2 regions of the Trichococcus sp. TS_SC_9 genome follow, and region 2 is predicted to be linked to the other one. Evidence: riboswitches for the same ligand, from Rfam matches in the RefSeq annotation. Region 2 holds a riboswitch; the other holds the start of a gene.
What was found. A riboswitch is a leader RNA that binds a small molecule or an ion and turns the genes downstream of it on or off. The one in region 2 is predicted to bind thiamine pyrophosphate.
Positions count from the first base shown of each region.

Region 1: another riboswitch for thiamine pyrophosphate. It lies ahead of thiW (energy coupling factor transporter S component ThiW); the one in region 2 lies ahead of thiM (hydroxyethylthiazole kinase).

Region 1 is NZ_CM149591.1:632,992-636,490, forward strand. It holds gene nagA (N-acetylglucosamine-6-phosphate deacetylase) at 1-428, opposite strand, end outside; gene AC0J5I_RS02840 (MurR/RpiR family transcriptional regulator) at 460-1,275, opposite strand; gene AC0J5I_RS02845 (hypothetical protein) at 1,223-1,480, opposite strand; gene thiW (energy coupling factor transporter S component ThiW) at 1,492-1,983, opposite strand; TPP riboswitch at 2,113-2,214, opposite strand; TPP riboswitch at 2,278-2,380, opposite strand; gene AC0J5I_RS02855 (zinc-binding dehydrogenase) at 2,417-3,400, opposite strand; gene AC0J5I_RS02860 (DUF5131 family protein) at 3,424-3,499, opposite strand, start outside.
Region 2 is NZ_CM149591.1:924,613-928,111, reverse strand. It holds gene mnmG (tRNA uridine-5-carboxymethylaminomethyl(34) synthesis enzyme MnmG) at 1-1,111, shown strand, start outside; TPP riboswitch at 1,325-1,432, shown strand; gene thiM (hydroxyethylthiazole kinase) at 1,508-2,332, shown strand; gene thiE (thiamine phosphate synthase) at 2,319-2,960, shown strand; gene AC0J5I_RS04275 (HAD family hydrolase) at 2,957-3,499, shown strand, end outside.

The sequences.
Region 1 (3,499 bases), 290 kb from region 2:
TCTTCCGGCTGCGCTCCCTTATGGACGGCGGAAATGAACGGCCCTTCGAGGTGGATGCCTTGGATGACTGGATTTTTTTCCGCGGCCTTGCGGATGCCGGTCAACGCCTTTTCGATATTTTCGGAAGATTGCGTCATCGTCGTTGGAAAATAACTGGTGATTCCTTCCCGGTGCATCGTCACAATCATCCTGTTGATGCCATCCGCATCGCCGTCCATATTGTCCACTCCGTAGCCGCCATGGCTGTGGACATCAATGAAGCCAGGCACCAGTCTGCTTCCTGCCGCATTGATCACTTCCTCGTCAGGTTCGGGAATGTACTCCGACATGTTCCCGACCGCGTTGATTTCTTTTTCGAACCGGACATACCCGTCGACGATGACGGTTTCTCCTGTATACACTTCCGCATGGATGATCACTTTCTTCATGTGTATCCCTCTCTTCTATTCTATTCCGATTCTATTCCGATTTTTTTGAGTAACCCTGCACATTTGCTCTCGTCAGATCCATGTTGTATTTGAAGTTCTCGTCCTGCACCAGGAAGGTCGAAATCACATCGATCAGGTACATCATCCCGAACTGCGTGTTTACGAACGCCGTATTGTTGACGAAACGCGAGTGATAACCAAAGCACGTGACATCCGCCAATTTCGTCAATGAACTGTTTTTGAAGCTCGTCAGGGCGATGATCTTCGCTTTTTTCTGTTTGGCGATTTCCAGTGATGCGATCAATTCAGGTGTCTCGCCTGAATTTGAAATGGCGATCACTAATTCGTCATCCTTGATGATCGAGCTGTTGACGATCATCAGGTGGGAATCCGTGACCCCCGTGACATTCAGCCCCATCCGGATCAGGCGTTGCGCCAATTCGGCCGCCGTGAATCCGGAACTGCCGATGCCGTAAATGACTGTTTTGTTTGCGTTTCTGATCCAATCGACAACCGTTTCGATTGCTTGATCCTCGATCATCTTATTGGTTTCATCGATGACTTGCGTATAATAGCCATAGATATCGTCATAGACGGTCGGCATTTCTTTCAAAGGATGGTCGCTCGCCAATGAACGCAGCGCAATCTTCATATCCACAAACCCATCGATGTTGATGCGTTTACAGAAACGGGTGATGCTGGAGGTCGAAGTCTCCACCTTCGTCGCCAAATCCTTGATGTTCATGTTTTTGATGGATGCTTTGTTCTGCAGAATGTAATCCGCGATTTTTTTCTCATTCCCGGAAAAAGCGGAATAATGGTTTTGGATCTCTTCGATGATTGTCATTTTTCGTTATCTCCTCCAGTTTTGCGCAGCCACCAAAAGCGCGCTCCGTATTTCTTGCCTTCGCCTTTTCCTCTACGCTGATAGAATAACACATGAAAATAGTTTTTTCAATTATTATTTTATGAAAATCATTTTCTTTGTTATTTCTATTGGAGTCACTTTTAGACAGCAAAAAGCCGCCTCTTCCGAGAGCGGCTTCCTTCATGAGCAGATGCTTCAGATTCTGTTCCGGTCCAACACGTTTCTTTTTCCCATTTCCAGGATGATGAAATAAGCCATTCCCGCTCCGATGGCGGAACTGAGCGCGAAGCTCGGCAGGAAGAGCATCAATGCGGCTTCCATACCCATAAAAAACTGCGCAAGCAATGTACTCGCCAACGATCCCAGGATTCCGGTGCCTATCCACTCACCCAGTGCCGCGAAACCGATTTTTTGCGTTCTGGCGTAGAACAGACCTGCGCAAATAGCCCCGATCATGCTGCCCGGAAAGGCAAAGACGGTCCCTGTTCCCAACAGGTTGCGCAGCAAAGAAACACTGAAGGCCTGCAGGACGGCATACCCCGGTCCTAACCAGACAGCGGTCAATACGTTCAAAAGATGCTGCACCGGCGCTACTTTTGCAATGCCGATCGGAATGACGAAGATGCTGTTGCTGACCACCCCCATGGCGATGATCAAGGCAGTGGTGACTAATTTTTTTGTGTTCATAATGTTTTCCCCTTTTCAGTTTGATTTGTTCTTTTTGCAGCCTGATCTTTCCGAACCGTTTCCCTCCTCCAGAATTGAATGAAAATAAAAAGACACCTCCCCTGAGATGTCTTGGATATACGTACGGACTCCAGACCAAACTCAGTTCCCTCCGCCAGTACGAACTGGATCAGGTTTGAAGGGTTCCGACAGTGTCGGTCTCAGCGCTCGCGCGCACCCCTACTGAAATTAAAAAACGTTATATGATCTGATGCGAAAATCAGAAAATACAACGTTTTGATGTCTATTTATGCGAATAGTCAAACGCCACATTCCCTACGCTAGCATGAACTAGATCAGGTACAAAGAGTTCCGACAATGTCGGTCTCAGCGCAGTTGCGCACCCCCAGTGTTTCTCACTCAATTCTAACCAATAAGCTGCGGAAACGCAACCCTATTCTGAAGCTTGCTCTCCCGCAGCGCTCGGATCCAGCACGATGACTTTCCCGAAACTGTCCTGGCTCTGCAAAAAGGCATGGGCTTGGGCAACCTCTTCGAGCGTGAATACTTTCTCGGGCTCCACTGCAACGCCTTTCCCCTCAATGTAAGCCAGCAGTTCATTCAGCTTTTCGCCGGAGACGTCACTTGAATGGAAAGTAGTCAAATAGCTATTGTGCTTCAATTCCATGATGGGATCGAAATCCTCCAGGAACCATTTCCCGCCCAGTTGACCGGTGCTGCAGACAATGCCGGCTTCCCTGATATGGGAAAGGCTGTCCTTGAGCGTCGCAGGCCCGATCAATTCCAAAATCTTGTCGAAAGTCTCTTCCGTTTCCAACACGCCGTTGCGGTCTTCGATGTAGTCGGTGAAGCCGGCTTCCTTCAGTCGCTGACCTTTGTCGGCTTTCCGCGTGCTCCCGTAAATCCTGATATCCGGGAATTGGGCCCTGACCAACTTGGCAAAGGCAACCCCCACACCACTCGTTGCCCCCCGAACCAAAATTTGATCGGATGTTTGGATCCGCAGATTCTTCATGGAACCGAAAGCCGTATAGTAGGTTTCCGGAATGGCCGCCAGTTGGGACCAAGGTAAATTGGTGTGGATGGGGTAGATTTGGTCATTCGGCAACAGGACATATTCCGCATAACTCCCGTCGAAGGCTCTCCCCATCTCACCCATGATCGACACCACTTTTTGACCGAGCGGCAATTTTTCTTCGTCGCTCGTCCGTTCCACTATCCCTACACATTCAATCCCTAAAATACGGGGAAACGTGACCGAAGGGGATTTCCCCTCCCGCGTAAAGATTTCCGAATGGTTGATGCCGAAGCCCATGACTTTCACGAGCGACCAGCCTTCCCGTATTTCCGGAAGAGGAACTTCCTGATGCACCAGTTTTTCCGGTCCACCCGCTTCGTGCACTACGACTGCCTTCATTTCTCCGACATCCTTTCTTGTATTCACAACGACAGCATGCAGTTGGGTCTTCCCGATTGCATACCGCAAAATTTCTTGTAGGCACAGGAATCGCACAAA
Region 2 (3,499 bases):
CCACCGCGCGCCGATGTTTACGGGTATCGTGGAAGGCGTAGGGGCGCGTTATTGCCCGTCGATCGAAGACAAAATCGTCCGTTTCAGCGACAAGCCGCGCCATCAGCTCTTCCTTGAGCCTGAAGGCCGCGAGAACGAAGAAGTCTATGTGCAGGGTTTATCCACCTCATTGCCGGAGGATGTTCAGCTTGATTTGATCCGTTCCGTACCGGGTATGGAAAATGCACAAATGATGCGGACAGGCTATGCCATCGAATACGATGTCGTAAAACCGCATCAGTTGCGCCTTTCCTTGGAGACGAAATTGGTGAAGAACTTGTTCACTGCCGGCCAAACGAACGGCACATCCGGTTATGAAGAAGCTGCCGGACAAGGCATCGTGGCCGGCATCAATGCCGCTTTGGCTGTGCAAGGGAAAGAACCAATGATCCTGAAACGCAGCGATGGCTACATCGGCGTCATGATCGATGATCTGGTGACCAAAGGAACAATGGAACCGTATCGCTTGTTGACTTCACGCGCCGAGTACCGTCTGTTGCTTCGCCATGACAATGCCGACTTCCGCTTGACCGAAATGAGCCGCGAAATCGGTTTGGTGACGGAAGAACGCTACGAAACATTCCTGGAGAAAAAACAGGCCGTTGAAAAGGAAATCGCCCGCCTTGAAAAAACCCGTCTGAAACCGACTGAAGAATTGCAGGCTTTCCTTGCGGAACAAAACTCCGCTCCGCTGAAGGACGGCATTTTGTTTGCTGACCTGCTGAAGCGTCCGGAATTGAAGTATGAAGGTCTGATCGCTTTTGCGCCGTTTGAAGTAGCCTTGCCGAAAGAGGTCATCAAGCAAGTGGAAGTGCAGATCAAATATGCTGGCTACATCAAGAAAGCCGTCGAAAAAGTGGACAAGCTGAAGAAAATGGAAGAAAAACGCATCCCTGCGAACATCGATTATGATGCCATCAACGGAATCGCGAACGAAGCCAAACAAAATCTGAAGAAGATCCAACCGGAAACAATTGCCCAAGCAAGCCGGATCAGCGGCGTCAACCCAGCCGACATTTCCGTTTTGATGGTCTACGTAACCCAAGGAAAGATCGCCAAAATCTCAGAATAACTCAGAGCGAGATGAATCCCGGGTAGAAATCGAGCATTAAGAGGATTAACACAAAGCGTTTAATAGAGTATGAAGGTATTTCCTGAATAATCGGGCAGCGACAGTCAGTGAAATTGCCTATACGAATATTTTCAGGTGGCTGAATGAACAATTAAAACGACAAAATCATCCTTGAGTAAGGATGGCGCATATGCTAAGATGATGACATAACTGCATACGAAAAAAGGGAGCTTGTGTCAGCAGGCTGAGAGGAAGTAATCAACTTCGACCTATTACCTGATTTGGATAATGCCAACGTAGGGAAATAACATTGAATGAATCCATTCAGCGGGAAATGCCTATTCGGACATTTCCCGCTTTTTTTGTCGCATCAAACAAACTATTTGGAGGTAACCCATGTTCAATACGCTATTCGAAAATGTACAGCAACAGACACCGCTGGTCCACTGCATCACCAATTATGTCACTGTGAATGATGTCGCCAATGTCCTCTTGGCTGCTGGAGGCTCCCCGATCATGGCGGATGCCCCCGAGGAAGTCGCGGATATCACAAGCATCTGCACCGCCCTGAATCTGAACATCGGAACACTGAACAGCAGATCCGTGGAGTCCATGCTGCTGGCAGGGCGCCAAGCCAATGCGCTCGCCCATCCCGTCGTTTTGGATCCAGTGGGCGCGGGGGCATCCCCTTTCAGGACCGAAGCGACCTTCAGCTTGCTGGAGGAAATTGCCTTCACCGTGATCAAAGGAAACATTTCGGAAATGAAGACGATCCATTCCGGAAGCGGCACGACAAAAGGCGTGGATGCCGACATCAGTGATGCGGTGACCGAGGAAACGCTCGAGGCAACAGTCGCTTTCGCCAAACGATTGGCCGATCGGAATGATGCGGTCGTCGCAATCACCGGCGCGATCGATATCGTCGCGGACCGGGACAAAGCCTACATCATCCGCAACGGGCATCCGCGGATGGCAAAAGTGTCCGGAACTGGCTGCATGCTGTCGGGATTGATCGCAGCCTATTGCGGAGCAAACCCGGAGCAGTTGCTGGATGCCACGGCGGCAGCGGTGTGCCTGATGGGAGTCAGCGGCGAGCTGGCTTACGAAAGGATGATAAGCAATGCCGCAGGGACTTCATCCTACCGCAGCTACATCATCGATGAAATCAGCAAGATGTCGGTCGAAAAACTGGAAGGGAGCGCTAAAATTGAGAGTAGATAAGAACGATTTGCTGCTTTACGCGGTGACCGATCGCCAATGGCTGGGGAACGCGTCCTTGGCGGAACAGCTTGAAGAAGCTATCCAAGCGGGCGTTACCGTCGTGCAATTGCGCGAGAAGGAATTGGATTTCGATGCCTTTGTCTCCCTGGGCAAAGAACTGCAGGCCGTGGCCAAACGCCACCGCATCCCTTTCATCATCAATGATGCAGTCGATGTGGCCTTGGCGCTGGATGCGGATGGCGTTCACGTGGGACAGAGCGATATGCAGGCTGGAGACGTCCGCAGCCGGATCGGCGAGGGGAAAATCCTTGGCGTTTCTGCGCATTCCGTCGAAGAGGCGCTGGCGGCGGAACGGAACGGGGCCGATTATCTGGGCGTAGGTGCGATCTACGGGACAGCGACGAAGCTGGATGTCGACGCGCTGTCGATCGAAACACTGCAGCAGATCTGCCGGGCGGTGAGCATACCTGTTGTGGGGATCGGAGGCATTTCTGAAGGGAATATCCTCGAGCTCAAGGGCAGCGGCATCGACGGGATTGCCGTCGTATCCGCCATCTTTGCGCAGCCGGACATCACAGCGGCGGTGAAGAGACTGCGCCCGTTAGCCGAAGCAATGGTGCAGCCATGACAATGGAAGCTGCCATCTTCGATCTGGACGGGACGCTGCTGGATTCCATGCCGATCTGGCAGGGGCTGGGGGAAAATTATTTGCTTCAGAAAAAGCTGCAGCCAGCTTCCGGATTGCAGGATGTGTTGAAGACGATGAGCCTGCCGCAAGCCGCACAATATTTTCAATCGGCCTATGGATTGCGTGAAGATGAAGAGACGATCATTGCGGAAATCGAAACGCTGCTTGCGGATCTTTACCGTTATGAAGTCCCGCTTAAGGCCGGAGCAGCGGAATATCTTCAGACATTGCAGGAGCAGAATGTGAAGATGTGCATCGCCACCGCGACCGAAAGGAATTTGGCCGAGAGCGCCTTGGAGCGGTTGGGCATCCGGAAATATTTCAGCGCCATCCTGACCAGCAGTGAAGTAAAGGCAGGCAAAGAGGATCCGCTCATTTTTCAGCGGGCGTTCGAACACCTTGGGGCGCCCCTCACGAAGACCGTCATCTTTGAGGACGCGCTGCACGCCGTCGAAACGGCAACGGCAGCCGGTTTCCGG